Regions from separate parts of the Rhizobium sp. SVR5-9E genome, predicted to be linked through region 2. Evidence: predicted binding sites of a transcription regulator. Region 2 holds the regulator's gene; the other holds the start of a gene.
What was found. Region 2 encodes LexA, which represses DNA repair genes until DNA is damaged. Its sites were predicted from a motif close to TGTTCNNNNTGTGTTCNG; they were not measured.
Positions count from the first base shown of each region.

Region 1: ACPYOJ_RS14460 (YifB family Mg chelatase-like AAA ATPase) is a predicted target of LexA. The motif match lies at 2,280-2,297, and genes of this name have one in related genera.

Region 1 covers NZ_JBNDHS010000026.1:27,535-31,591, forward strand. The annotation lists gene cysK (cysteine synthase A) at 1-580, shown strand, start outside; gene ACPYOJ_RS14460 (YifB family Mg chelatase-like AAA ATPase) at 660-2,192, opposite strand; gene gshB (glutathione synthase) at 2,373-3,320, opposite strand; gene ACPYOJ_RS14470 (cupin domain-containing protein) at 3,416-3,919, opposite strand; gene ugpC (sn-glycerol-3-phosphate ABC transporter ATP-binding protein UgpC) at 4,015-4,057, opposite strand, start outside.
Region 2 covers NZ_JBNDHS010000005.1:6,668-10,724, reverse strand. The annotation lists gene kdsA (3-deoxy-8-phosphooctulonate synthase) at 1-28, opposite strand, end outside; gene ACPYOJ_RS04440 (VOC family protein) at 25-903, opposite strand; gene lexA (transcriptional repressor LexA) at 1,110-1,826, shown strand; gene ACPYOJ_RS04430 (ComEC/Rec2 family competence protein) at 1,807-4,057, opposite strand, start outside.

The DNA.
Region 1 (4,057 bases), on a different contig from region 2:
GTCGAAGGGCATGAAGGGCGCAATCGCCAAGGCGGAAGAACTTGCCGCGTCGCTTCCCGACGCCATCATCCCCCAGCAGTTCGAGAATCCGGCAAACCCGGAAATCCACCGCAAGACAACGGCCGAGGAAATCTGGAACGATACCGAAGGCACCGTCGACATTCTCGTTTCCGGCATTGGCACGGGCGGCACAATCACAGGGGCCGGCCAGGTTCTGAAGTCGAAGAAGCCGGAAATCAAGGTGATTGCGGTCGAACCGGAAGAGTCTCCTGTTCTATCCGGCGGCCAGCCAGGCCCGCACAAGATCCAGGGCATCGGCGCCGGCTTTGCCCCTGCGATCCTCGATACCAAGATCTATGACGAGATCGTCACCGTCAACAGCGCCCAGTCCATGGAGATAGCCCGCCTCGTCGCCAAGCTCGAGGGTGTTCCCGTCGGCATTTCCTCTGGTGCGGCGCTGGCGGCTGCCATCGAGATCGGTCGCCGCGAGGAGAATGCGGGCAAGAATATCGTCGTTATCATTCCGTCTTTCGCAGAGCGCTATCTTTCGACGGCGCTATTTGAAGGACTAGGGAACTGAATAGCGAGAGGCTACCGCCTTCGAGGCTGCAGGCAAGCCATGTAACTATTCGCTATTTGCGACTTCCTACTCGCTCATCTCACGCAGCCACCGTCAACCGCTCGCCGGCAATCCGGTAGGAAATGGCTTCCGCAAGATGAATACGCCCGACCATGGGCTTGCCGTCGAGATCGGCAAGTGTCCGCGCCACCTTCAGCACGCGGTGATAGCCGCGTGCTGAAAACCGCATTTTCTCGGCGGCGTCGCGCAGTAGCTGCAGGCCGCCGGCATCCGGTTCGGCATATTTTTCGATCGCTGCCGTCGAACAGCGGGCATTCGTGACAATCCCTGCAAGACCCGCCGCAATGAAGCGATCCTGCTGGATCTCCCGGGCGAGCGCGACGCGGGCTGCCACCGCGGCACTTGTCTCGGCTGCCATCGGGCGAATGAGGTCGGCTGCGGACACCGCAGGAACGTCGATGCGGATATCGATGCGGTCCATCAAGGGTCCGGAAATTCGCGCCTGGTAATCCGACTGGCAACGCGGGCCGCGGGCGCAGCTGTGGCCCGGTTCGCCGGCCATGCCGCAGCGGCAGGGGTTCATAGCCGCGACAAGCTGGATGCTCGCCGGATAGGAAACCCGGTGGTTGGCACGGGCGATGATGCACTCACCCGTTTCCAGCGGCTGGCGCAGTGCATCCAGCGCCTGCGGCGAAAATTCGGGAAACTCGTCCAGGAAGAGGACGCCGTGATGCGCCAGCGACGCTTCGCCGGGCCTCGCACGCAGGCCGCCGCCGACCATCGCCGCCATCGTCGCGGAATGATGCGGCGTGCGGAACGGACGGCGATCCGAGAGCTTGCCGCCGGAAAGCTGGCCGGCAATGGAATGGATCATCGAGACTTCGAGAAGCTCGGCCGCCGAAAGCGGTGGCAGGATGGAGGGTAGCCGCGCTGCCAGCATCGACTTGCCGGAGCCGGGCGGACCGACCATCAGGAGATTATGCCCGCCGGCGGCTGCCACTTCGAGCGCGCGCTTGGCGCTCTCCTGCCCCTTGATGTCGGCAAGGTCCGGCAGGTTGGCCGCATTGGCGCGGATAGATGGCTCCGGTCGCGAAAGCACCTGCGTTCCCCGGAAATGATTGGCGAGCGCGATCAGGCTGCGCGGTGCGAGGATGTCGAGGTCGGCGCCTGCCCATGCGGCTTCCGCGCCACTTTCAGCCGGACATATCAGGCCCTTGCCCATAGCGTTGGCGCCGATCGCCGCCGGGAGCGCGCCGGAAACCGGCGCAATCGTGCCGTCGAGATTGAGTTCGCCAAGCACGACGAACTCGGAAAGCGCATCCGCCGGTATGGCCCCAAGCGCCGCCATCAGGCCGAGCGCGATCGGCAGATCGAAGTGGCTGCCTTCCTTCGGCAGATCGGCAGGCGCGAGATTGACCGTTACTCTCTTTGCCGGCAACGCGAGACCGGAAGCATGGAGTGCCGCCTGCACACGATCGCGGCTTTCCGCCACGGCCTTGTCGGGCAACCCGACGATCTGCATTCCCACTTTACCGGGAGCGACCATCACCTGGACCTCCACAGGTACGCCTTCAATGCCTTGAAATGCAACCGTACTGACGCGCGCGACCATGCCCATCCCCTGCCCGCAACTTTTACGCCCGTTTTGCGACTTGTTGTCGCCACAGATTGCAATCTTACATAGAAGAAAGAATAAAACAAGAACAATAAAAGAACGGACTCACGTACTCGTTGCAGCCGGGTTGCAGCGAGTACGCAGAGCGCGAACGAAAGGGAACAGAAGCCGGAACGGTCAGGCGCGCTTGCGCTCGATGGCATCCCAGAGGAGGCTTGCGATATCGGCACCGCCGAACTTGCGGACCTCCCGGAGTCCCGTCGGAGAGGTGACGTTGATCTCGGTCAGGTAGTCGCCAATGACATCGATCCCGACAAGCAGGAAACCGCGTTCTCTCAATGCCGGGCCAATGCGCCTGCAGATTTCCTTTTCGCGGGCCGTCAGTTCGGTGGCCTCCGCGCGGCCGCCGACATGCATATTGGAGCGGCTGTCGTGCTCGGCCGGCACCCGGTTGATGGCGCCGACCGGCTCGCCGTCGACGAGGATGATGCGCTTGTCGCCCTTGCGGACATCCGGCAGATATTGCTGGGCGATGAAGGGCTCGCGGAAAAGCTGGCCGAACATTTCGAGCAGCGAGGAAAGGTTGCGGTCGTCCCTGGTCGAGTGGAAAACGCCGGCACCGCCATTGCCGTAGAGCGGCTTCAGAATGATGTCGCCCATCTCTTCGCGGAAGCGGCGGATCTCCTCCGCATCCTTGGTGATCAGCGTCTTCGGCATGAGATCGGCAAATTCGGTAACGAAAACCTTCTCCGGCGAATTGCGCACCCAGGCCGGATCGTTGACGACGAGCGTCTTCGGATGGATGCGCTCCAGGAGATGTGTGGAGGTGATGTAGGCCATGTCGAAGGGCGGGTCCTGGCGGAGCAGCACGACGTCCATGGTCGAAAGATCGACACGCTCGGGGGCGCCGAGTTCGAAATGGTCGCCCTTCACGTCGCGCAGCAGCATCGGCTCGACGGAGGCGTAGAGCCTGCCGTCACGGAAGCTCAGCCGCTCGGGCGTATAATGGAAAAGCTTGTAGCCGCGCGTTTGCGCCTCGAGGCTCATGGCGAAGGTGGAATCGCCTGCGATATTGATGCCCGCGACATGGTCCATCTGGACCGCTACGTTCTTGATCTTGGCCATTTCCGTCCCTCATTGAATGCCGGACAGATGTAGGTCTCAAGCAGCGCAAACGCAACGCCAATCAATGACGTCAGGCCACTCACGTCTAGGATTTTTCAGGCCGCGAGGCCCTGCTGTTCGCCGTTTCGCAGGAGGTTGCGAAGACGGTAGAGGATCGCAACCGGCTTCGGGAACGGCTTGCGAAGGAACGCGACCTTCCGCACGTAGTTGTCCACCCGCCAGCTTGCCCATGTGCCGCCTGCGAAGAAGGCGACGTCGCCGGCACGCAGCATCCGTTCGGTTCCATCTTCCGCGGTGACATGCACTTCGCCTTCGAGGATCATCACCGTCTCGTCCCAGCCGAAGAACCAGCGGAATTCGCCGGCGGTGCAGTCCCAGATCGCCGTCACTGATGCGTCGTCATGGCCGCGGGAATGCTCCGCGGTACGCGCCTGCGGGTCGCCGGCTACGACCCAATCCGGGTTGATCGGCGTCGATTTCATCGGCAGGCGGTCGCTGGAATGCGCAACGAAGTTCTTGCCGCGCGCCGGCACAATGACCTGCGGTACGGAACGCGCCGCCATCGCGACCGCGCTTGCGAGCATCAACTTCCAGGCCATGCACAACCCCCTAATTGCTATCCCCGGTCATTGCGGAATAGCAGAGAGTCGTAACGGCTCCGTTCAGGCGACTGTTAAAATCTTAACAATGCGTTTCAAGCGATCGCATGAGCCGCGGCGGCCGGACTATCGGCAGCC
Region 2 (4,057 bases):
CTGCGACTTCGGAGTTGGTATTGCTCATGGGGTCTCCTCAAAGGCGAAGATTGCACCCTGGCCGGGCGCAGGCTTCACCAGAACTCTGTTGCTGATGCGTGTATAGGTCATCCCGTTAGCAGCCAGAAGGGCCTCTGTCACGGTAATATCTCGGGTGCGGAAAACGATGGCGCTGCCGCGGAGCCCCTTGTCGGCCAACGGCTGTGCGACATCGAAATAGGCTTCCATCCCCTCCTGAGACAGCAGACTGATTTTGACGTTGGGAGTTGTGACTGCGAGGCCGAAACTGGTGCTCTCTACCTTTGCCCCGGACGCCGCCAGTTGGACGAAAGAGCCAAACGCTTCTGGCTCCGGCGCGCTTAGCACGACCTCCCGAATACCGGCTACGCCATTTTCGTGTTTTTCCAGCGCGTCATGGTTGGCGGGAAAGGCATTGATGCGCTGGCAGGCAAAGAGAAAGAAATCCGGCGCCCTGAGATCGGCCGCAAAAGCGAGCTTGAAGGCGCCGGTCGATTGCGAGCCATCCGGCATTTCGATCGGACGCGAAAACTCCAGCATGTCGCCGCCGCTCTGCCTGGCATTCATGAAGGCAGAATGATCGGCGTCCGCATCCTCTGTGCTAAAAGCGACCGCAGAAAACCCGTCATTGCCGCACCGGAAGCGAAAAGCCTGGTCGCGCGCCACAAAAACATTGCCCCCGCGCACGGATGTTTCACATTTCTTCGCATTCTCGATACCAAGCGGCTCGAGATAGGTCTTGTCGGCAAAGAAGATGCAAGCGTTCTCCGTTCCGAACGGGTGGCCGCCCTCTGGCGCAATGGTAAATCCCAGCCTTCCCAGCCGCTCGCGCGCCAGGTCGATGTCCGTGACCGGTAGGACAAGGTGATCCAGTGGATGAGGCATCGGGCGCGTCTCCATTTTTCCAGTGCTCCAGATTTGCGCGGCCTGTTCCCCCGATGCAAGCTGCAAGCGGTGACCCGGCAAACAAAAAGTCCCAAAATGAATGCACTTCAGAAAAAGTTTTACCGAAATTTAGGTACTTGCGGAACACATATGGAACATATAGTGTCTGTTCTGGCTTTGTTTCACGAATCTGGGGTTAAACTTCGATGCTGACGCGCAAACAACAGGAGCTTCTCCTCTTTATTCATGAGCGGATGAAAGAATCCGGCGTCCCGCCATCCTTCGACGAAATGAAGGATGCGCTGGATCTCGCCTCCAAATCCGGCATCCACCGCCTGATTACGGCGCTTGAGGAGCGTGGTTTCATTCGTCGCCTACCGAACCGGGCTCGCGCACTTGAGGTGATCAAGCTTCCGGAGGCCTACAGCCCGAGCATTCAGCCGCGCCGCGGCTTTTCGCCAAGCGTCATCGAGGGTAGCCTCGGCAAACCGCAGCCGGTAGCAGCCCCGCCGAAGCCGGCGAACGAAGACAACAACAGTGCTGTTTCCGTTCCCGTCATGGGCCGCATCGCGGCCGGCGTGCCGATCTCGGCAATCCAGAACAATACCCACGACATCACCGTCCCCGCCGATATGCTGGGGTCGGGCGAGCACTACGCACTTGAGGTCAAGGGCGATTCGATGATCGACGCCGGCATCTTCGACGGCGATACGGTCATTATCCGCAATTCAAATACCGCAAACCCCGGCGACATCGTTGTCGCACTGGTCGATGACGAGGAAGCGACCCTCAAGCGGTTCCGCCGCAAGGGAGCCTCGATCGCGCTTGAAGCCGCAAACCCGGCATATGAGACACGTATCTTCGGGCCGGACCGCGTCAAGGTTCAAGGCAAGCTCGTCGGCCTCATTCGCCGCTATCACTAACCGGCAACGCATCCCCGGCAAATGTGCCACTGCGCCAATCATAGGCGCGGTGCCGGCTCCAGGGGCGGTCGAGTGTTTCGAAAGCGGTTGTGACGTCTGCGGCGCCGTTTCCAAAGCGTAACTCGACGGCGCCGGTTTTCCTCAGGGTTTCGCCGGTAAACAGCATTGCTCCGGATCGGCAGGTGCCGGACCGCAGCTTGACCGGCGTCACGACGATATCCGCTGTGTCGCAAGCCGGGCCGAAATAGGCCGCATTTTCGATCACTGCGAGGATGGAGCCGTTCTCGAGCTCTGCCGTGCACCAGGCTTTTTTGACGCAGGTGAAATGGCCTGCCGAAGCGGCGTTCCGCATCGCATCTCTTGCTTCTTCCTGTTGCGTCGGAGAAAGCCTCAATCTCTCCCCGTCTTTTGCCGAAGGCGGGGCCGAGGCGGTATCAAGCAATTTTGGCGGCCGGTGGTCATCGATAACCAGCGCTCGTTTCCACTGGTCGAAAATGAAATCCGGCGGGCGTTCGCGGTTGGAGGCGAGAGCGGATTGCCTGACGATTGCAACAAGACTTCCATCTTCGGCAATCACGACATCTGGCGCGGCTCTACCGGGCATGAGCGCAACGGCAAGCGTTGAACCGGCGATGATCGCTGTTCCCATATGCCTAAGCCGGGTGCGCAGCAGCGTGAGCAGCAGGAAGCCGGCGACCGCTGCCGGAAAATACCAGCCGGGCAGCCTGCCCACGCCGATGTCGCCGCCCCAGGACGACACCGTCTTGGCAACCGCGATTACGAGATCGAGACCGAAACCCACCACCTTCCACGGCAGCACGTCTAGCCCGAAGGGCATCAGCAGCATGGCAAGCAGGCCTGCAGGCATGATGACGAAGGAAATGATCGGCATGGCCGCGAGGTTGGCCGGCAGACCGTAGGCCGTCAGCCGGTGGAAATGCTCGATCGAGAACAATGCTGTCGAAAAGCCGCCGATGACGGATGTGAGCAGGATTCCGCCGAGAAAACCGGAAACGGAAACCAACAGCCGAAGCGATCGCATTTTTGAAAAAGGGCTTTCGCGCATCGGCCGCTCCTTCCAAAGCGCATATCCCGCGACCAGCGCCAGAGTGGCGGCAAAGGACATCTGAAAGCTCGGACCCATGATTTCGGAGGGCGAGATTGAGATGATGAGGAGTGCCGAAAGCGCGACATTGCGGAGGCTGATGGAGGGCCGGTCGAAGAAGACTGCAACCAGCATGATTGCCATCATGATGAAGGCGCGTTCGGCCGAAACGGCAAAACCTGAGATCAAGAAGTAGGCCGTCACCGCCGCCAGAGCACCCGCCGCCGCAATCTTTTTCGTCGGATAGGCCTGAGCGACACCCGGAAAGAGGCTGAGTATCGAACGGAATCCGACAAAGAAAATACCCGCCGACAGCGCCATGTTGAGCCCGGAGATTGCGATGATATGGGCAAGACCGGACTGACGGAGTGCCTCTGTCGTCTCGCTGGAAATTGCCCGGCGCTCGTCCGTCACCAGCGCGGCGGCAAAAGCACCGGTGTCACCGGGCAGGATCGACCTTATGCGATCGCCAATACTGCTGCGCAGGCGATAGAGCCATTCCAGCCAATTTTCGCCGAAATTTCGAGCGTCCTCCTGCCCCGGTGGCACCGGCACTGGCGCACCATAGAAAAAGCCGTTGGCGCCGATGCCGTCAAAATAGGTCTTGACGGCAAAGTCGTTCAAGCCCGGGAGCGCTGGCCCGGCCGGGGGCGTCAATCGCGCCCTGCCCTTCAGCCAGGTGCCGGTCTCGAACTCGGCTTTCCGCCCTCGTGCAACGACGGTAACCCGCGCCGGCGGCCGCTTCAACAACGGCTGCTCCGTGGCCCGGACAGATAGAACGTAACGCCATCCGCCGCGGCCATCGCCTTCCCGCCGCTCGACCCGGCCGGTCAGCGTCGTGGTCACGGCGGAATCGAGCATCAGCGTTGCCGCGCGCCGCGTCTCGAATTGCGCGGCCAATATGCCGCAAAGGATGAGCGCAAGCGCCGTCAGGACAGCGCGCAGCACCTCACGGTTGCGATTCGTCACGGCGAGCGCCGCAAGCATAAAAAACAGGCAGAGGCCCGAGGAGCGCATTGAAACGCCGCCGCCGGCGACAAACCAGATTGCCGCACCCAGCCCCAGAAAGACGGGCGCAAACAGCAGCCGTGCGCCATGCGCCGTTTCCTCGCCCGCCATCCGCAGA